3 regions of the Isoptericola nanjingensis genome follow, and region 1 is predicted to be linked to each of the others. Evidence: riboswitches for the same ligand, from Rfam matches in the RefSeq annotation. Region 1 holds a riboswitch; each other region holds the start of a gene.
The links. A riboswitch is a leader RNA that binds a small molecule or an ion and turns the genes downstream of it on or off. The one in region 1 is predicted to bind thiamine pyrophosphate.

Region 1 (6,859 bases):
CGGTTCGTGCCGCCGCCCGCGCCCCGTCCCTCCTGGTGAGAGGGGCCTGCCGCCGCGCGCGCCGCCGTCGTACCCTCGGGGGATGACCACCACCCTCACGGAGGACCTGGCGGCGGGCGGCGCGGGTGCCGGCAGCGCCGGCGACGACGTCGCGGCCGCCGTCCGCGACGTCGCCCGGCGGTCCCAGGTCGCGTCGCGGACGCTCGCGACCGCCACCAGGGCCACGAAGGACGCCGCGCTGCACGCGCTGGCCGACGCGCTCGAGGCGGCGGCCGACGAGATCGTGACGGCGAACGCCGACGACCTCGCCCGCGGGCGGGAGCGCGGCCTGAGCGACGGGCTGCTCGACCGGCTGGCGCTCACGCCGGCGCGGATCGGCGCCATCGCCGGCGCGCTGCGCGAGCTCGCCGGACTGCCCGACCCGGTCGGCGAGGTGGTGCGCGGCCAGACGCTGCCGAACGGGCTGCGCCTGCGCCAGCTGCGCGTGCCGATGGGCGTGGTCGGCATGATCTACGAGGCGCGGCCGAACGTCACGGTCGACGCCGCGGGCCTGGCGCTGAAGTCCGGCAACGCCGTGATCCTGCGCGGCGGCAGCGCGGCGGCGTCGTCCAACGCGGTGATCGTCGACGTGCTGCGTCGTGCGCTGGAGGCCCAGGGCCTGCCCGCCGATCTCGTGCAGACCATCGACGCCTACGGGCGCCCGGGCGGCGTCGCGCTCATGCAGGCCCGCGGGCTCGTGGACGTGCTCGTCCCGCGCGGCGGGGCCGACCTCATCCGCACGGTCGTCGAGTCGTCGACCGTGCCGGTCATCGAGACCGGGGTCGGCAACGTGCACGTGTACGTGGACGCCACGGCCGACGTCGCGAACGCCGTCGAGATCGTCATGAACGCCAAGACGCAGCGGGTCGGGGTGTGCAACGCGGCGGAGACGCTGCTGGTGCACGCGGACGCCGCGGAGGCGTTCCTCCCCGCGGCGCTCGCGGCGCTCGGCGGGGCGGGCGTGGTGCTGCACGGCGACGCGCGCACGGTCGCCCTGGCGCCCGAGTCGGTCGAGGTGCTCCCCGCGACCGACGCCGACTGGGCCACCGAGTACCTCGCCCTGGAGCTCGCCGTGCGCGTCGTCGACTCGCTCGACGACGCGATCGAGCACATCCGCACCTGGTCGTCGGGGCACACGGAGGCGATCCTCACCCGGGACCTGGCCGCCTCCGAGCGCTTCGTCGCCGAGGTCGACTCGGCCGCCGTGATGGTGAACGCCTCGACGCGCTTCACCGACGGCGGCGAGCTGGGCCTCGGCGCCGAGATCGGCATCTCCACGCAGAAGCTGCACGCGCGCGGGCCCATGGGCCTGGCCGAGCTCACGACCACCAAGTGGGTCGTGCACGGCGACGGGCACGTCCGGCCCGCGTGAGAGACTGACCCCCGACCGCAACCCGCCGCACACCACGCACAGGAGGAACCCGTGCTGCACACCGCCGTCCAGGTGGCCCAGGAGGCCGCCGAGCACGCCGAGACCATCTCCCCGATCGCGATGGGTCTGCTCGCGTTCGGCGGCCTGGTCGCCGCGCTCGTGGTGACGTACGCCTTCCGCAACGTGTCCAACCGCCACCACTGACGGCCCCGTCCGGTCAGCGTGAACGAGCCGTCGTCGCAGCCGCGCCGTCCGCGCCTGGGCGTGATGGGCGGCACCTTCGACCCCATCCACCACGGGCACCTGGTCGCCGCCAGCGAGGCGGCGGCGCTGCTCGACCTCGACGAGGTCGTCTTCGTGCCCACGGGCAAGCCGACCTTCAAGCAGCACCAGCGGGTGTCCCCGGCCGAGCACCGCTACCTCATGACGGTGATCGCGACGGCGTCGAACCCCCGGTTCACGGTGAGCCGGGTCGACATCGACCGTCCGGGCCTCACCTACACCGTCGACACGCTGCGGGACCTGCACGCGCAACGCCCCGACGCCGACCTGTTCTTCATCAGCGGCGCCGACGCGATCGAGCAGATCCTGACCTGGAAGGATGCCGCGCTCCTGTGGGAGATGGCACACTTCGTGGCTGTCACGCGGCCGGGGCACCAGCTCATGGTGGACGGCCTGCCCCACGACGGGGTCACGACGCTGGAGGTCCCGGCGCTGGCGATCTCGTCGAGCGACTGCCGTCGCAGGGCGCAGGCCGGCCAACCGGTGTGGTACCTGGTGCCGGACGGCGTGGTCCAGTACATCGCCAAGCACGGTCTGTATCGAGGTCTCGATGAGTGACAACAACCCGTCCCGCCCGCTGACCCGCCGCGAGATCCGCGAGCGGGAGCAGGCGGCCGCCGCCGCGCAGGCGAGCGCCGTTCCGCCGGCGCCGTCCGGGCCCGAGCACGGCGCGCCCTCCGCGGCGAGGTCGCCGTTCGCCCCGCCCGCCGGGCCGGCGCCGGCGCCGCGGTTCTCCGCGCCGGCGGCCGGGGCGCCGTCCCGCCGCTCCCTCCGCGAGCAGAGCCCGGCGCCCGCCCCCGCGCCCGCGCCGATGGTGCGGCCGCCGTCCACCTCCGCCGGGGTGCGCGGGCTGGACGAGACCGGTCGGCTGGCCCCGATCCAGCGACCGACCGGCGAGATGTCCCGCGCCGTCGCCCCGACGCCCCCGGTGCGCCCCGCGGCGCCGTCCAGCGCCCCGGCCGCGCCGCCCGCGCGCCCCTCGACCCGCCGTGACCAGGGCGCCGCCCCGGCGGGCTCCGCCACCGGGTACGGCCTGCCCCCGGTGGCCGCCCCGTCGAGCGCCGCGCCAGCGGCCCCGGCGGCCAGCCCGCCGGCGACGGTGGCGCCGCGCCCCGACGGCCCCGCCCGCCGTTCCCCGTTCGCGACGACGGGCACCTCCTCGCCGTTCGGCACCACGTCGGCCCCGGCGTCGGCGCCGCCCGCCCAGGCGGCCCCGAGCCCGGCGCCGACCGCCGCACCCACGTCGGCGGCGCCCCCGCTGCCCTGGGCCAGCCCGACCACGGAGCGGCCCGCGTCCGTGCCGCCGTCGCGCCCCACGGCGGGGGCCGCCCTGCCGGCGGCCGCGCCGGAGCGACCCGCCGCGTCCCCGTTCGACGCGCTGGTCGCGTCGGAGCAGCCCGTCCGCGCGCGCTCGGCCGCGCCGCTGGACGACGAGGACGACGACGAGGACTGGGACGAGCCCGAGGCGTCCTACACCTGGCTGCACTACATCGTCCTCGTGGTCGTCGCGTTCGTGCTGGGGCTCCTGGTCTGGAAGCTGCTGCTCGGCGACAACGGCGCCCAGGACTTCACGACCGACGGCGCCGCACCCGCGAGCGTCGTCCTCCCGTACGAGCACCCCGGAGCCGCTGCATGACCGCCAGCCCCCGCGCCGTCGAGCTGGCGATCGTCGCCGCTCGGGCCGCCTCGGACCGCAAGGCGCAGGAGATCATCGCGCTGGACGTGAGCGACCAGCTGGTGCTCACCGACGTGTTCCTCATCGCCTCGGGCACGAACGAGCGGCAGGTCTCGGCCATCGTGGACGCCGTCGAAGAGGCGATGTTCCTCGCCGGGTCCAAGCCGATCCGCCGCGAGGGCAAGGCGCAGGCGCGATGGGTGCTGCTCGACTTCGGCGAGGTCGTCGTCCACGTGCAGCACGCCGAGGACCGCGTGTACTACGCGCTCGAGCGCCTGTGGAAGGACTGCCCGGCGGTCGAGCTGCCGGAGGACGCCCGCGGCGGCGACGGCGCGGCGGCCGCCGCCGAGTACGGCGACGGCGGGGGCGACGGCGCGATCCGTCTCGCGGGCGACGAGCGGTGACGGCCGGCACCGTCGTCCTGCTGCGGCACGCCCGCACCGCCTACAACGCCTCCCTGCGGCTGCAGGGGCAGATCGACATCCCGCTCGACGAGGTCGGACGCTGGCAGGCGGCGGAGGGCGGCTCCGCGCTCGCGTCGTCGCACCGCGCGACGCGCATCGTGTCGTCCGACCTGGGCCGCGCCGTCGAGACGGCGTCCGCGTACGCGGACGCGCTCGGCGGGGAGCCCCTGGTGACGGACGAGCGCCTGCGCGAGCGCGGCTTCGGCGCCTGGGAGGGCCTCACGGGCGCCGAGCTGCAGGAGCGCTGGCCCGAGGAGTACGCAGCCTGGCGCCTCGGTGCCGAGCCCGTGGGGGCGGGGGCCGAGACGAAGGCGGCGGTCGCGCAGCGCATGGCCGAGGCCGTGGCCGAGCACGCCGCGGACCTGGCCGACGACGCGACGCTCGTCCTCGTGTCGCACGGGGCCGCCATCTCGCTGGCGGTGACGGCGCTGCTCGGGCTCGACCCGACCACATGGCGCGGGCTGGCGGGCATGCACAACGTGCACTGGTCGCACCTGCACCGTGCCGGGGAGGGCGCCGTGCCGGCATGGCGCCTCGTGGCGCACAACGTGGGCGCGGGGTACCCCCTGGACCGCTGGCAGGCGGGACCGGACTGGAATTTGGAACCTGGCCCGAAGTCTGCCTAAGATATCGACGTTCCGAGGGGCGCAAGCCCGGAGGAACACACCGAATCAGACGAATCGCCTGGCCGTCCGCGGTCGCGAGAGTCGGTTCTCGGGGCTGTGGCGCAGCTGGTAGCGCACCTGCATGGCATGCAGGGGGTCAGGGGTTCGAGTCCCCTCAGCTCCACCCCGACGAGAAGGCCCGGAACCTCATGGTTCCGGGCCTTCTTGCGTGACCAGGGGTTTCACGGTGCGGGACGGTCTTGCGCGGACGCCGACGTCGCCTAGGGTCGGACCTGCGGCCGCGTCGTCGGCCGTCACATCTGAAGACACCCATGACAGGGGAGCGCCGTCGAAGGGGCGCTGAGAGTGCGGGCACAGCCGCAGACCCTTGGAACCTGCTCCGGTTAGCACCGGCGAAGGGAGTTACCTGGAATGTCCGCGCCCATCTCTCTGCGCAGCGCGTCCCCGCGGTACCGGACCGTCGACCTCGTCACCGTGGCCATGCTCGGCGTGGCCGTCGGTGTCGTCTTCTGGGGCTGGACCCAGCTCTACCACCTGCTCTCCGCCGGGCTGGCGGTCGCCTTCCCGCCGGCCACCGGGCTGCTCGGGGGCGGCTGGCTGCTCGGCGGCGTGCTGGGCGGCCTCATCGTCCGCCGCCCGGGCGCGGCGCTGCTCACCGAGGTCGTCGCCGCGAGCGTCGAGGCGCTGCTCGGCGCCGGCTGGGGCTTCTCGGCGATCGTCTCCGGCGTCGTCCAGGGGTTCGGCGCCGAGCTCGTGCTCGCCCTGTTCCTCTATCGCCGGTTCGGCACCGCCGTCGCGGCCCTGGCGGGTGCGGCGGCGGGCGCGTGCGGCGCCGTCTACGAGTGGTTCGCCTACTACCCGGACTGGGCGTGGGGCTTCCGGCTGGCGTACCTGGGCCTCTTCGCGCTGTCCGGCGCGCTGCTCGCGGGCCTGGGAGGCGCGGCGCTCGTGCGCTCCCTCGCGCGGGCCGGCGTGCTCGACGCGTTCGGGCCGGGGCGCGACCTCGCCGACCGCGGCGTCGGTCGTGCCGCCGATCGCGCCCGGGCCTGACGGCGTGGCGCGCGACGACGTCCGGGCGCGCGTGCGGGGGCTGAGCTGGCGGCCCACCGGGCGCCGGGTCCCGACGATCGAGGGCCTCGACCTCACCGTCGGCGCGGGGGAGCGCATCGGCCTGGTCGGGCCGAGCGGGGCGGGCAAGTCGACCGTGCTGCACGCCCTCGCGGGGGTCCTGGGGGACCCGCTGCCCGGCGACCTGTCCGGCACCGTCCACGTGGACGGCGGGGTGGGGCTCGTGCCGCAGGACCCGGGCTCCGCGGTCGTCGCGGCCCGGATCGGCCGGGACGCCGCCTTCGGCCCCGAGAACTCCGGCCTGCCGCGGGACGAGATCTGGCGTCGGGCCCGGGAGGCTCTCGACCGGGTCGGGCTGCGGTACCCGCCCGACAGGCCGACTTCGGCCCTCTCGGGCGGCGAGCTGCAGCGGCTCGCGCTCGCAGGGGCGCTGGCGAGCGCCCCGGGCCTGCTGCTCCTGGACGAGCCGACCGCGATGCTCGACCCCGCCGCCGCGGCCGAGGTCCGCGCCGCCGTCGTCGGCGCGCTGGAGGGCACGGGCACCTCCCTCGTGGTGGTCGACCACCACGTCGGGCCGTGGCTCGAGCACCTGGACCGCGTCGTGGTGCTCGGGCCGGCGGGCCGGGTCACGCACGACGTCGCGCCCGCCGCGCTGAGCGACGGCGCGGCCGGCCCGCGCGGTGACCTGACGCGCGCCGGCGTCTGGCTGCCCGGGGTGGCGGCGCCCGATCCGCTGCCCGTCCCGGCCGCGCTGGTCGCGCCGGACGGCGCCGGGCCGGAGGTCTCGGTCGACTCCCTCGAGGTCGACCTGACGACGCGCGGCCTGCGCGGCCGTACCACCACGCGGGCGCTCGACGGCGTGGCCGCGCGGCTGCCTGCGGGGCTCCTCACGGCCGTCACGGGGCCCTCGGGGGCGGGGAAGTCCACGCTCGTCGCCACCCTCGCGGGGCACCTGCGGCCGACCGCCGGCGTGGTGCGGGGAGCTCCGGGGCGTACGGCCCGCTCGCGAGACCTCGCGCGGTCGTGCGGCTGGGTGCCGCAGCACCCGGAGCACGGCCTGCTCGCCCTGCGCGTGCGGGACGAGGTGGAGCTCACCGGCCGACGCCTCGGCGTCCGGGTGGACGTGGACGAGGTGCTCGCGCTGCTGCGCCTGGACCATCTCGCCGACGCGCACCCGTTCCGGCTGTCCGGCGGCGAGCAGCGGCGGCTCGCGCTGGCGGCCGCGCTCGCGCACCGGCCGGGGCTCGTGCTGCTGGACGAGCCGACCGTCGGCCAGGACCGGGGGACCTGGGCGGCGGTGGCGGGGTGGGCCACCGCCGCCGCCCGGCATGGC
Region 2 (6,859 bases), on a different contig from region 1:
ACCTGCAGGACGGGGGCCGGGAGCTCGGGCTCGGCGTCGCCGGACGCCTCCTGGTCCCAGGCGACGACCTCGCCGTCGGAGTAGGTCTGGGTGGCGGGGAGGACGATCTCCTCCACGCCGTCCGGGACCGCGCCGGCCGACACGGTGAACCGGAGGAACTCGCCCGGCGCGATGCCGGCGTCGGCGTCGTCGGCGGTCCACTCGATGCTCGCCGGCGCCTCGGTGACGGTGGTGCCGTGCACCTCGACGGGCTCGGGCAGGGGCGCCTGGGTGACCTTCGCGGTCCAGCCCGGCACGGGCTCGACGGACACGCTGGTGAAGGGGGTGTCGGTGGGCAGGTCGACCTGCACCGCGGTGGTCGACGCTTCGGCGGACTCGTTCGGGACCTTGAAGGTGAGGGTGGCGTACGACCCGGCCTCGGCCGCGTCGGGGGTCACGGTCACGTGCGCGGACGCGGCGGTCGCGCCGAGCACGAGGGCGGGGAGGGCGAGCGCGGCCGCGCCGACGAGGCGGCGCGGGCGGAGGGCACGGGTGATGACAGGGGTGGTCCTGGACATGGGTTCTTCTGCTCCTGGCTGTCAGGTGTGTCAGGCGGTCGTGGGACGGCGAGGGACCCGCCCCCGTCCGACGACGGACCAGGGCAGGGTCAGGCGGCGCGCGCGAGGGCGCCCGGGAGCAGCGGGGGTCCTCGTGGGGGCGTGCGCCGGCGGACGCGGGCCGGGTGGGGGCGCCAGGTGCGCCCGACGACGACGGCGGGCTCGCGGACCACCGGCAGCACCGGCGGCTCCTGCACGAGGAGCGCGACGTGCCGCAGGTGCCCGACGACGGTGAGGGCCGCCCGGTCGCCCGCCGCGAGCAGCAGGGCGGTGAGCAGCACCGCGGCGGCGTGCGCGGCGAGCATCCAGGACGTCGTCCCGGCGTCGCCCGCGTGATGCAGCAGCCCGCCGCCCGTCGCGGGCGCGAGGGAGCCCGGGCCCATGGCGTGGAGCGCGTGCCCGTCCAGGGTGGTGCCCGGGGTCGGGAGCGGTGCCGAGGGAGCGCCCGTGCCCGCCGCGCCGAGCACGGACAACGTCGTGTGCTGGACGAGCTGCAGCGCGACCATCGCCGGCAGGAGGCGCTGGAGGGTCAGCCTGCGGCGCGCGGTCCACACCGCGAGCGGCGCCGTGAGCGCCGCGACGACGAGCCAGGCGAGGGGTGCCCCGGGGAGCGCGCCGCCGGCCAGCAGGTGGGCGGCGGCCGCGATGCTGAGCGTCGTGCCGGCGACGAGGAGCTCGCGCACACGACGGACGACCACGGGCACCCCCGCACCCTACCGCGGCGTCGGCCGGGACCTGCAGTTTCGCCCCGGGCGGCCGCCCGGACGACGGCGGAGCCAGGAACGACGCACCCGCGCGGGACGCCGGACCCGCCGGTGCCGACCTGGGCTACGGTGGGCGCCACGACACGGGGTGCGTCCCGACCGGTCATCGCCGCGACTTCGTCACGGCCGGCCGGCGGGCGCTGAGAACACACCCGTCGAACCTGATCTAGCTCGTACTAGCGAAGGGATGTCGACATGAGTGCGCGCGCACCTGAAGACAGCTCCGCCGGCCGCGCCGGCAGCACCACCCCTGCTCACGCCGCCCCCGCTCCCGTCTCGTCGCCGACGAGGGCGCTCCGGACGGGCAGCCGGCCCCGCGTCCTGGCGGTCGCCGGGTCCGACCCGTCCGGGGGCGCGGGCGTCCAGGCCGACCTCAAGTCGATCGCGGCCGCGGGCGGCTACGGGATGGCCGCCGTCACGGCTCTGACCGTGCAGAACACCCGCGGCGTGCGCGACGTGCACCTGCCGCCCGCCGCGTTCCTCGCCGCGCAGCTCGACGCCGTCACCGACGACGTGACCGTCGACGCCGTGAAGATCGGGATGCTCGCCTCGGCCCCGGTGGCCCGGGCGGTGGCCGCGTGGCTCGACGCGCTGTCGCACGCCACGTCCGACCGGTCGGGCACGACCGCGCGCCCCGCCGTCGTCCTGGACCCGGTCATGGTGGCGACCAGCGGGGACCGGCTGCTCGACCCGGCGGCCGAGGACGCCGTGCGGGACCTGCTCGGCCGGGTGGACGTCGTGACGCCGAACCTGCCCGAGCTCGCGGTCCTCGCGCAGGAGCCCCCCGCCGCGGACTGGCCCGCCGCCCTCGAGCAGGCGCGACGGCTGGCCGCCCGGCACGGGGTCCTGGTGGTGGCGAAGGGCGGCCACCTGCTCGCGCGTCCGGACGCGAGGGAGGAGGGCGCCCCGGACGCCCTCGTCGGCCCGCAGGGCGTGCTCGTGGAGCTCCCCGGCCCGCGCCTGACCAGCACCTCCACCCACGGCACCGGCTGCTCGCTGTCCAGCGGGCTGGCCGCCCGGTACGCGCGCACGGGCGACTGGGCGGAGGCGCTGCGCGGCACGAAGGCCTGGCTGACCAGGGCGATCCGGGCGGGGGAGGCCCTGCGCGTCGGCGGCGGGAACGGCCCCGTCGACCACCTGGTGGGGCTGCGCGCGGGCGGCGCGGAACCCCAGGCGCCGTCCCGTGCGGCCCGTGCGGCCGGTGCGGGCGCGGAGGACGTCGTCGCCCGGTGGTGGGACGACGCCGCGGACGTGCGTGCCGCGATCGACGACCTGGCGTTCGTCCGGTCGCTGGGCGACGGGACCCTCGACCCCGACCACTTCCGCACCTATCTGGAGCAGGACGCGCTCTACCTGCGCGACTACGCGCGCTGCCTCGCGCGGGCGAGCGAGCTCGCGCCCACGCGGGCCGAGCAGGCGTTCTGGGCCGGTGGCGCGCACGGCGCCCTGGTGACGGAGCTCGACCTCCACACGCGCTGGCTGGGCGGGGAGCCGCAGGACGTGCCCGCCAGCGCCACGACGGCCGCCTACCTCGACCACCTGCGCGCGGCCGGCGACGACTACGCGACCCTCGTGGCCGCCGTCCTGCCCTGCTACTGGATCTACCAGGACGTGGGGGAGCGGCTGGCCGCCCGCAACCACGCGGGCCACCCGTACGCGGCGTGGCTGGGCACCTACGCGGACGACGCGTTCGCGGGCGCGACGCGGGAGGCCGTCGCGATCCTGCGCCGCGCCGCCGCGGCGTCCGACGCGTCCACCCGGGACCGGATGGCGGCGGCGTTCCGCGCGGCGTGCGAGCACGAGCTGGCGTTCTTCGACCAGACGGGCCTCCCCGGCACAGCGGGCACGGAAGGCGCGGCCGAGGACGTCGACGGGCGCCCCGCCGACCGCGTCGCGGTGGGCTGACCGCAGCCTCGCCGGCCCCGTCGTGGGGCCGGTCGCGGGCCCCGCCGTCCTGCCGGACGGCGGGATCACGCGGCGGTAAGCGGTGTCCCGGTTCTGGGACCCACCGCGTGATCGGGGCAAGCGTGTCGGAGGCGAGTGACAGAATGGATGTGATGCCCGACACGAAGCGCACTTCGCGCAGCCGCAGCCGAGGCGCACGCCGCGCCGATCCCTCCGAAAGTCCCAGGAGGAGCCCCGCCTCCTCCGCTCCCCGCCGTCCCGCCGCGCCCGGCACACCGCCGGGTCGCGCCGAGGGCCCGCCCGGCCGGCCGGGCGCCGCCCCCGCGGCCGCCGTCGTCCCCGCGGCGGCCGTCGCCCCCGCGGGCTCCGAGCTCTCCACGTTCGCGTCCGTGCGCCGGCTCTACCCATACGTCCGGCCCGCGTTGCCGCGCATGGTCGGCGGCCTCTTCTCGGCGCTCGGCGCGAGCCTCGCCGCGCTGGCGATCCCCCGCGTGCTGCAGGCCCTCGTCGAGGGCCCCCTCGCGGAGGGCGCCGCCGCCCACGACCTCGGCGCCCTCGTGGTGCCGGTGCTCCTCGTGCTCGTGCTGGGGATCGCGGAGGCCGGGTTCGTCCTGCTGCGCCGCAACCTCGTGATGTACCCCGGCACGCGGGTCGAGGCAGAGCTGCGGATGGCGCTGTTCCGCCACCTGCAGGACCTGCCCGTCGCGTTCCACGACCGGTGGCCCGGCGGGCAGCTGCTGAGCCGGATCATGGGCGACCTCGGCCTGCTGCGCCGCTGGCTGGTCTTCGGCGTCCTGCAGCTCGTCGTCAGCATCGTGACGATCGTGGTCGGCGTGGGCATCCTGCTGGCCACCGCCGGCTGGCTCGGCCTCGTGTACCTCGCGGGCGCGATCCCGGTGACGGTCATCGCGTTCCGCTTCTCGCGGCGGTACCGCGTCATCGCACGCCTGTCGCAGGACCAGTCGGGCGACCTCGCCACCACGGTCGAGGAGTCCGTGCACGGCATCCGCGTGCTCAAGGCGTTCGGCCGCGGGCGCGACGCCCTCGACTCGTTCACCGACCAGGCGGAGGAGCTGCGTCGCACGGAGATCCGCAAGGCGGGGAACCAGGCCACCGTCACCACGTCGCTGCAGCTCATCCCCGAGGTCACGCTGGCCGTCTGCCTCGTGCTCGGCACGGTGCTCGCCGCCCAGGGGCAGATCACCGTCGGCGGCCTCGTCGCCTTCTTCCTGACGACGGCCGTGATCAACGGCCCCGTGGTCGACCTCGGGATGACCCTGTCGATGACGCTCAACGCGCGCACCGCCGTCGACCGCTTCTTCGAGGTGATGGAGACCCCGAACCCGCTGGCCGACCCGGCCGACCCCGCCGAGCCCGGCCCGGCGCGAGGCCACGTCGAGCTCCGCGACGTCACGTTCCGCTACGAGGACGCGGCGCGCCCGGTCCTCGCGCACGTCGACCTCGAGCTCCCCGTCGGCACGACGACGGCGCTCGTCGGCCTCACCGGCTCGGGCAAGTCCACCCTCGCGATGGTGGTGCCGCGCATCTTCGACGTCACCGGCGGCGAGGTGCTGCTCGACGGCGTGGACGTGCGGCGCCTGCGACGGCACGACGTGCGCCGCGCCGTCGCGGTCGCGTTCGAGGACCCCACGCTGTTCTCCGCGTCGGTGCGGGACAACGTGCTGCTCGGCGTCCCGGAGGCCGGCCCCGACGCCGTGCCGGAGGAGGAGCGCGAGCGGCGCCTGCACGAGGCGCTCGAGGTGGCGCAGGCGGGCTTCGTCGCCGACCTGCCGCAGGGCGTCGAGACCCGCATCGGGGAGGAAGGGCTGTCCCTGTCCGGCGGGCAGCGGCAGCGGCTGGCGCTCGCCCGGGCCATCGCGGCACACCCCGCCGTGCTCGTGCTCGACGACCCGCTGTCCGCGCTCGACGTCGCCACCGAAGAGGCCGTCACCACGCGCCTGCGCGACGTCCTCGACGGCACGACCAGCCTCGTCATCGCGCACCGGCCGTCCACCGTGGCGCTCGCGGACCGGGTCGCCGTGCTGCAGGACGGCCGGATCACGGCCGTGGGCACCCACCGCGACCTGCTCGCCACCGACGCCCACTACCGGCACGTCATCTCCAGCCTGGAGCAGGACTGGGAGGAGTGCGCCGAGCACCCAGGCCGGGAAGAGCCCGACCGCGCCCAGGCCGAGCAGCAACACCCCGAGCAGGCCCGGACCGGGCACGACGAGAAGGAGGTCCAGCGGTGAGCCGCCCCAGCACGCCGGAATCGCCCCGGCCCGCGACGTCCGGGCCGGACGAGCGCCGTCGCCCCACCGACGCCAGCGCGGACGATGCCACCCGGCTCGACGCCGAGGCGTCCCGCGACGTCAGGTCCCGGTCGCTGCGCCTGCTGGGCGCGCTGCTGAGGCCGCGCCGCGGGGCCCTCGCCGTCGCGGGCCTCCTGGTCGTGGTGTCGACGCTCGGCCAGGTGGCGGGCCCGTGGCTCGTGTCCCTCGCCATCGACTCCGCGGTGCCCGACCTCATGGACGGCGACGTGGGCACCCTCGTGCTGGTCGGCTCCGTCTACCTGGTCGCCGCCGTCGTCGGCGGCCTGTGCGCCGGGGCCTACGTCCGCCAGGCCGCGCGCATCGCCCAGGGGGTGCTGCTCGACCTGCGCCGTCGGGTCTTCCGGCACACGCAGCTGCTGAGCCTGGAGTTCCACGAGTCGTACACGTCCGGCCGCATCATCAGCCGCCAGACGTCCGACCTCGAGGCGCTGCGCGAGCTGCTCGACGGCGGGCTCACCGGCGTCGTCTCCTCGCTCATGCTCATGGTCTTCACCGGGCTGAGCCTGTTCCTGCTCGACTGGCGCTCGGGCCTCGTGCTCGCGGTGGCCCTCGTGCCGGCCTGGCTGCTCACCCGGTGGTTCCAGAAGCGCTCGCAGGTGTTCTACCGCGAGCAGCGCACCACGTCCGCGCGGCTCATCGTGAAGTTCGTCGAGACGATGACGGGGATGCGCGCCGTGCAGGCGTTCCGCCGGGAGTCGACCACGGAGGCGGAGTACGGCCGGCTCAGCGAGCAGTACCGCGACGCCAACCTCAACACCATGGGGCTCAACGGCCGCTACCAGCCGGGCCTCGTGCTCATCGGGAACGTCGCGGTCGCGATCGCGCTCGCGATCGGCGGCTGGCGGGTCTACTCCGGGGGGCTGGACGTCGGCGTGCTGGTGGCGGCCCTGCTGTACGTGAAGCGGTTCTTCCAGCCGATCCAGCAGCTCGGGAACTTCTACAACTCCTTCCAGTCCGCCACGGCGGCGCTGGAGAAGGTCTCGGGCCTGCTGGCCGAGGAGCCGACGGTCGTCGAGCCGCGCCGCCCCGTGGCGCTGCCGCACGCGCGCGGCGCCCTGCGGCTGGACCACGTCACGTTCCGCTACGGCGACGGCCCGGTCGTGCTGCCCGACCTCGACCTCACGCTCCCGGCGGGGCAGACGGTCGCGCTGGTCGGCACGACGGGCGCGGGCAAGTCCACGCTCGCCAAGCTCGTGACCCGGTTCTACGACGCGAGCGAGGGCCGCGTGCTGCTCGACGGCGTCGACGTGCGCGACCTGTC
Region 3 (6,859 bases), on a different contig from region 1:
GGGCGACGCGGTGGCGACGTCGTGAGGATCTCCGCGAAGGCCGACTATGCGGTGCGGGCGGCCGCCGAGCTCGCCGCGTCCGGCGAGGGCCCCGTGCCGGCCGAGGCTCTCGCCCGCGCGCAGCAGGTGCCCCACCGCTTCCTCGAGGCGATCCTGAGCGACCTGCGGCGCGAGGGCATCGTCGCGAGCCGTCGCGGCGCGGGCGGCGGGTACGTGCTGGCCCGTCCGGCCGACAAGGTCACCGTCGCCGACGTCGTGCGCGCCGTGGACGGGCCGCTGGTGTTCGTGCGCGACGCGCGGCCCTCGGACCTGGAGTACACCGGCGCGGCGGCGTCGCTGCTGCACGTGTGGGTGGCGCTGCGCGTGAACGTCCGGGCCGTGCTGGAACAGGTGACCCTGGCGGACCTCGCGGCCGGGACGATCCCCGACGTCGTGCGCCGGCTCACCGAGCATGAATCGGCGTGGATCAACCCGTGAGCCCCGCTCCCGCGGCCTGACCGGCACGGGGCGGTCGGGGCGCGGCACGGCCCGCGCCGACCCCGGAAGGCGCGTCTCAGCATGCAGACAGATTCTTGAGACCGTTGAATCCGATAGAGCCGATCGGGTAACTTCACTGCAGACGCGGCGGACCCGCTGCCGCGCCGAAACGGAGGGAACCCCCGTGCGGACTCTCGTCCTCCTTGCCCTCGTGGGCCTCGGTGCGCAGCTTGTCGACGGCAGCCTGGGCATGGCCTACGGCGTCACCTCGACCACCCTGCTGCTCGCGATCGGTACCAACCCCGCGGCCGCGTCGGCGACCGTCCACCTCGCCGAGGTCGGGACGACGCTGGCGTCCGGTGCGTCGCACTGGCGGTTCGGGAACGTGGACTGGAAGGTCGTCACCAAGATCGGCATCCCCGGTGCGGTCGGCGCGTTCGCAGGCGCGACCTTCCTCTCGTGGCTGTCGACCGAGATCGCCAAGCCGCTGATGTCGATCCTGCTGCTGGGGCTGGGCCTGTACGTGCTGCTGCGCTTCACGCTCCGCGGGCTGCGCACGGACCGCCTCGGGCAGCCGCTCCGGAAGCGGTTCCTCACCCCGCTCGGCCTGGTCGCCGGGTTCATGGACGCCACGGGCGGCGGCGGCTGGGGGCCGGTGGGCACGCCCGCCATCCTCGCGAGCGGCCGCATGGAGCCCCGCAAGGTGATCGGCTCGATCGACACCAGCGAGTTCTTCGTGGCCGTCGCCGCGAGCCTCGGCTTCCTCTTCGGCCTTGGGACCGCGGGCATCAACCCGACCTGGGCCCTGGCGCTGCTCATCGGCGGCCTGATCGCGGCGCCGATCGCGGCGTGGCTCGTCCGCCTGGTGCCGCCGCGCGTCCTCGGCTCCGCCGTCGGCGGGATCATCGTGCTCACCAACGTCCGCACCCTGCTGAGCCTCGACGAGTTCCCGGTGAGCGACGGCGTGCGGGGTCTCGTCCTCGGGCTCATCGCGGTCGGCTGGGCCGCCGCCGTCGCCTACTCGTTCCGCGAGCACCGCAAGGCGGTCGCGGCGGAGCGGGCCGAGGCGGCCGGCGAGCACCCCGAGGCCGCGGCGACGACGGTCGCCTGACGCCTGCCCCCGGCACGGCCGAGGCCACCGACGACACCGCCACCGCACGTCACCCGCCGTGCGGTGGCGGTGTCGCGCCGTCCCGGTACGGTGGTGAAGCCAGGAGAACTGCGCGCCTGACCCAGCTGCACGGCACTGGGGGTGAGCCTCGATGTCCAGCACGACCAACGACACACCGCGCCGCGAGCTCGTCGCCCTCGCGGAGCTGCTGGGTGCGGGGAGCCAGCTGCTCGTCGGCCGGTACCGCGTCGACGTCGCCACGGGGGAGTGGTGGTGGTCGGACGAGGTCTTCCGGATCTTCGGTCGCGAGCCGGGCAAGATCGCGCCGGGACCGGAGGTGCTGCGCGCCCACCTGCATCCCGACGACCGCGAGCGGCTCTCCCGGACGGCGGTGGTCGCGCTCGGCACCGGGCGGCCGTTCTCGGGGGCGCACCGCGTCGTGGACGACCACGGGCGCACCCATACCGTCGTCGTGACCGGACAGGGAAGGCATGGGGCCGACGGCGCGTCGTCGCAGATCGTCGGCTACGTCATCGACGCGAGCCCGGTCGTGCGGGACGCGCTGGAGCGCGAGGCGCACCGGGCCGTGTCCCGAGCGTTCGTCGCGGCCGCGGCCGCCGAGCAGGCCAAGGGAGCCATCATGGCGGTGTGCGGCGTGGACGAGTCGGTCGCCACCGAGGTGCTCGCGGACGCCGGCGCGCAGGTCGGGATCTCCGCCCAGTCGGCGGGCGAACAGGTGATGAAAGGGCTCGCGCGGCCCGTCGGGGACCGCGACGCCGCGCTCACGGCGGCGGAGGTGGTGCGGTCCGCCCCGCCGGCCCAGGACGCGGCGGACCGGCTCAGCCAGGCGCTCGCCACCGTGCGGCCGGTGGACCGGCCGCACGGGCACGACGCGCAGCTCGCCCGCCGGCGTCCGCGCGCGAGCCACTGACCCGCAGGGCGGGCCCGTCAGGAGCGGGGGATCAGCGGCCGGGGACGAACCGGGCCGCCGCGCGCACGGCGCCCTTGCGGGCGAGGCGCTTCGCGAGCACCGCGACCCCGCCCGAGACCGCCGCGAAGGTGACGGCCTGGATGATCGAGATCTCGTCGTCGTCCACGTTGGTGGGCGCCACGCTGCCCGTCGTCTTCTCCCAGACCACCCCGATCAGCTTCTGCGCGACCCATCCGGCGGCGATCGTCAGCACCACCGTGCCGACCTTCACGCCCAGCGGCTGCTCGGTGTCCGTCACGTGCTCTCCCTCGGTAGGTCCCGGCGCGGCCGCGGCACGACCGCGCGTCGTCTCGCGTGCGTCCGCGGCCGCCGGACGGCGTCACGGCACGTCAGGCACGTCACACCCCGAGGCCGAGGACTGCACCACGGTAGCGCGGCGTCGGCGGGTAGGCTCGTGGTGATACGACAGGGGAGCGCCCACCGGCGCTGAGAGTGCGGACCGCCGCAGACCCTCGAACCTGACCCGGTTAGCACCGGTGGAGGAAGTCGGGAATCTCGTTCCCTGCGGACGGCCGCACCACGACGGTGCCGGGTGCCCGCAGGACCCCCTTCTCGCACCTTGAGGAGGACAGCATGAAGCTCACGACCACGGCCCGGACCACGGCCGCCACCGCGGGCGTCGTCGCCCTGCTGCCGCTGCTGGCGGCGTGCGGCGGGACGCCCACGGACGACGCGAGCGGCGCGGCGTCGAGCACGGTCACGCTCGTCACCCACGACTCGTTCGCCGTCTCCGACGACGTCCTGGCCGCGTTCGAGAAGGAGTCCGGTCTCACCGTCGAGCAGGTGGCCCCGGGCGACGCGGGCACGCTGGTGAACCAGCTCGTGCTCACCAAGGACGCGCCGCTGGGCGACGTCGTCTTCGGCGTGGACAACACGTACGCGTCGCGGGCCGTCGACGCCGGGGTCTTCGAGGAGTACCAGCCGGCCGACCTCGCCCCGGAGGTCGCGGCCTACGCGCCCGACGACCTGGCGGGCACGCTGACGCCGGTCGACGTGGGCGACGTGTGCATGAACCTTGACGACGGCTGGTTCGAGAAGCACGGCGTCACGCCCCCGACGACGCTCGAGGACCTCGCGAAGCCGGAGTACGCGGACCTCACCGTCGTGACCAATCCGGCGACGTCGTCCCCCGGCCTCGCGTTCCTGCTCGCGACGATCGGCGCGTTCGGCGCGGACGGCTGGGAGGCCTACTGGGCCGACCTGCGCGACAACGGCCTCAAGGTGGCCGAGAGCTGGGAGGACGCGTACTACGTGGACTTCTCCGGCGCCGGCGAGGGCGGGCAGCGCCCGATCGCGCTGTCGTACGCGACGTCGCCCGCGTTCACCGTGAGCGACGACGGGAAGACCTCCGCCACGAGCGCGATGCTCGACACCTGCTTCCGGCAGGTCGAGTACGCGGGCGTGCTGGCGGGCGCCGAGAACCCCGAGGGCGCCGAGAAGCTCGTGGACTTCCTGACGAGCGCCGAGTTCCAGGCCGACGTGCCCGGCCAGATGTACATGTACCCCGCGGACCCGGGCGTGGAGCTGCCCGCCGACTGGCAGCAGTTCGCGCCCCTGGCCGACGAGCCGTTCGAGGTGGCGCCCGCCGACGTCGCCGCGCACCGCGACGAGTGGATCGAGCAGTGGACGGCGACGGTCGTCGGCTGACGCGCCCCGTGCCCCGCGTCCCGCGCGCCACCGCCCGCCCGGCAGCCCGGGCGGCGCGGTGGCGCGCCGCCCGGCGGGGTGCAGACCGATGGGGCGCGTGGCTCGGCTGGGGCGCGGCCGTCGCGCTCCCGCTGGGCTTCCTCGCGGTCTTCTTCGCGTGGCCGGTGGTGTCGCTCGTCCTGCAGGGGTTCTTCACCGAGACCGCGGCGGGGCGGGAGCTCGACCTGTCCGGCTTCGCAGAGGTGCTGTCCCAGGAGCGCACGTGGCGGATCGTCGGGCAGACGCTCGCCCAGGCGATCACGGGCACGGCGCTGTCGGTGCTGCTCGGCCTGCCCGGCGCGTACGTGCTGTACCGGTGCCGGTTCCCGGGGCGCACCCTCGTGCGCGGCCTGGTGACCGTGCCGTTCGTGCTGCCGAGCGTCGTCGTCGGCGTCGCGTTCCGCGCGCTCTTCGCCCCCGGCGGGCCGCTCGGCTGGGCGCACCTGGAGGAGAGCTTCGCGGGCATCGTGCTCGCCCTGGTCTTCTTCAACTACGCGGTCGTGGTGCGCACCGTCGGCGGCATGTGGGAGCGGCTCGACCCGCGCGCCGAGCAGGCCGCCCGCGCGCTCGGCGCCACGCCGTGGCGCGCGTTCCGCACCGTGACGCTGCCCGCGCTCGGCCCGGCGATCGCGTCGGCCGCCGCGGTCGTCTTCCTGTTCTGCGCGACGGCGTTCGGCGTCGTCCTCGTCCTCGGCGGCCTGCGCTACGGCACGATCGAGACGGAGATCTGGACGCGCACCACCCAGTTCCTCGACCTGCGCTCGGCGGCGGTGCTGTCGGTGCTGCAGCTCGTCGTGGTGGCCGGCGCGCTGCTGGTCAGCTCCCGCGCCCGGGCGCGCCGGGAGCGGGCCCTGCACCTCACGAGCGACAGCGTGTCCGCGCACCGGCTGCGGCTGCGCACCGGTGCCGACGGCACGGACGTCGTGCCGGCGCTCGTCACCCTCGTCGTGGTCGCCGGGCTGCTCGTGCTGCCCATGGCGGGGCTCGTCACGCGGTCGCTGCGGGCTCCCGACGGTTCCTGGGGCCTCGACAACTACGTGGCCCTCGGCACCACCGGCGGGCCCAACGCCCTGACCGTCACGGTCTGGGAGGCACTGGGCAACTCGCTGCGCACCGCGGCGTGGGCCGCGCTGATCGCCGTCGTCGTGGGCGGCCTCGTGGCGCTCGTCGTGTCGCGTCGCCCGCGGCGGGCGGGTCTGCGGAGCGCCGTCGGGGTGCTCGACGCCGCGTTCATGCTGCCCCTGGGCGTCTCCGCCGTGACGGTGGGCTTCGGCTTCCTCATCACGCTGGACAAGCCGTTCGGGCTCGACGTCGACCTGCGCACCTCCGGCGCGCTCGTCCCGATCGCGCAGGCCGTCGTCGCCATCCCGCTCGTCGTGCGCACGATGCTGCCGGTGCTGCGCGCCATCGACCCGCGGCTGCGCGAGGCGGCCGCCACGCTGGGCGCGGCGCCGGGGCGGGTGCTGCGGACCGTCGACGGCCCGCTGGGCGCGCGGTCGCTGGGGCTGGCGATCGGGTTCGCGTTCGCGGTCTCGCTCGGAGAGTTCGGTGCGACGTCGTTCCTCGCCCGCCCCGACACGGCCACGCTGCCTGTGGTGATCTACCGGCTGATCGGGCGGCCCGGGGCCGAGAACTACGGGATGGCGCTCGCGGCGTCCGTGGTGCTGGCCGTGCTCACCGCGACCGTCATGATGGTGGCCGAGCGCCTGCGCGGCGACCGGCCGGGAGGGGAGTTCTGATGGAGCAGGGCCAGACGACGGGGCTCGTCGTGCGCGACGCCGTGGTGCGGTACGGCGCCACGCGCCGCCGACCGGGGGCGGTCGCGGTGGACGGCGTCTCGCTCGACGTCGCGGCAGGCGAGATCGTCGCGCTGCTCGGGCCGAGCGGCTGCGGCAAGTCGTCGCTGCTGCGCGCCGTCGCCGGGCTGGAGCCGCTCGCGGGCGGCACCGTGGCGTTCGACGGCGCGGACCTCGCGGGCGTGCCCGTGCACCGGCGGAACTTCGGCCTGCTCTTCCAGGACGGCCAGCTCTTCCCGCACCGGGACGTCGGCCGCAACGTGGCCTACGGGCTCGAGACCCTGGGCGTGCCGCGTGCCGAGCGGGCCGCGCGGGTCGCCGAGCTGCTCGCCGACGTCGGGCTCGCGGGCTACGAACGCCGGTCCGTCGCGACGCTGTCGGGCGGGGAGAAGCAGCGCGTGGCGCTCGCCCGGGCCCTCGCGCCCCGCCCGCGGCTGCTGCTGCTCGACGAGCCGCTGTCCGCCCTCGACCGCCGCCTGCGCGAGCGGCTCGCCGTCGACGTCCGCGACACCCTCCAGGCCACCGGCACCACCGCCGTCTTCGTCACGCACGACCACGACGAGGCCTTCACCGTCGCCGACCGCGTCGCCGTCATGGACGCCGGGCAGCTGCTCCAGGTGGACGCCCCCGACGTGCTGCTGCGCGCGCCCGCGAGTCCGCGCGTCGCGGAGTTCCTGGGGCTGTCCGCGGACGGCGACGTGCCGGTGCCCGGCCGCCCCGAGGAGCCCGTGCGGGGCTGACAGGGCCTGCGCTCATGCCTCGCCGGCGTCGTGCACGAGCAGGGCGACCTGCGTGCGG

Region 2: it holds a riboswitch for thiamine pyrophosphate, as region 1 does, so the genes downstream of both, ACQP6G_RS06700 (bifunctional hydroxymethylpyrimidine kinase/phosphomethylpyrimidine kinase) here and ACQP6G_RS09475 (ECF transporter S component) in region 1, are expected to answer to the same signal.
Region 3: it holds a riboswitch for thiamine pyrophosphate, as region 1 does, so the genes downstream of both, ACQP6G_RS17910 (thiamine ABC transporter substrate-binding protein) here and ACQP6G_RS09475 (ECF transporter S component) in region 1, are expected to answer to the same signal.

The regions. Positions count from the first base shown of each region.
Region 1 is NZ_JBNOZL010000004.1:283,053-289,911, forward strand. It holds gene ACQP6G_RS09435 (alpha/beta hydrolase family protein) at 1-39, shown strand, start outside; gene ACQP6G_RS09440 (glutamate-5-semialdehyde dehydrogenase) at 83-1,411, shown strand; gene ACQP6G_RS09445 (hypothetical protein) at 1,463-1,615, shown strand; gene nadD (nicotinate-nucleotide adenylyltransferase) at 1,634-2,251, shown strand; gene ACQP6G_RS09455 (hypothetical protein) at 2,244-3,329, shown strand; gene rsfS (ribosome silencing factor) at 3,326-3,772, shown strand; gene ACQP6G_RS09465 (histidine phosphatase family protein) at 3,769-4,458, shown strand; tRNA gene ACQP6G_RS09470 (tRNA-Ala) at 4,549-4,621, shown strand; TPP riboswitch at 4,765-4,876, shown strand; gene ACQP6G_RS09475 (ECF transporter S component) at 4,870-5,508, shown strand; gene ACQP6G_RS09480 (ATP-binding cassette domain-containing protein) at 5,483-6,859, shown strand, end outside.
Region 2 is NZ_JBNOZL010000003.1:260,969-267,827, forward strand. It holds gene ACQP6G_RS06690 (YcnI family copper-binding membrane protein) at 1-557, opposite strand, end outside; gene ACQP6G_RS06695 (hypothetical protein) at 647-1,300, opposite strand; TPP riboswitch at 1,435-1,565, shown strand; gene ACQP6G_RS06700 (bifunctional hydroxymethylpyrimidine kinase/phosphomethylpyrimidine kinase) at 1,556-3,265, shown strand; gene ACQP6G_RS06705 (ABC transporter ATP-binding protein) at 3,418-5,517, shown strand; gene ACQP6G_RS06710 (ABC transporter ATP-binding protein) at 5,514-6,859, shown strand, end outside.
Region 3 is NZ_JBNOZL010000009.1:1,342-8,200, forward strand. It holds gene ACQP6G_RS17885 (AGE family epimerase/isomerase) at 1-25, shown strand, start outside; gene ACQP6G_RS17890 (RrF2 family transcriptional regulator) at 22-477, shown strand; gene ACQP6G_RS17895 (sulfite exporter TauE/SafE family protein) at 662-1,588, shown strand; gene ACQP6G_RS17900 (PAS domain-containing protein) at 1,740-2,519, shown strand; gene ACQP6G_RS17905 (DUF4235 domain-containing protein) at 2,551-2,817, opposite strand; TPP riboswitch at 2,977-3,081, shown strand; gene ACQP6G_RS17910 (thiamine ABC transporter substrate-binding protein) at 3,153-4,226, shown strand; gene ACQP6G_RS17915 (ABC transporter permease) at 4,202-6,004, shown strand; gene ACQP6G_RS17920 (ABC transporter ATP-binding protein) at 6,004-6,801, shown strand; gene ACQP6G_RS17925 (response regulator) at 6,814-6,859, opposite strand, start outside.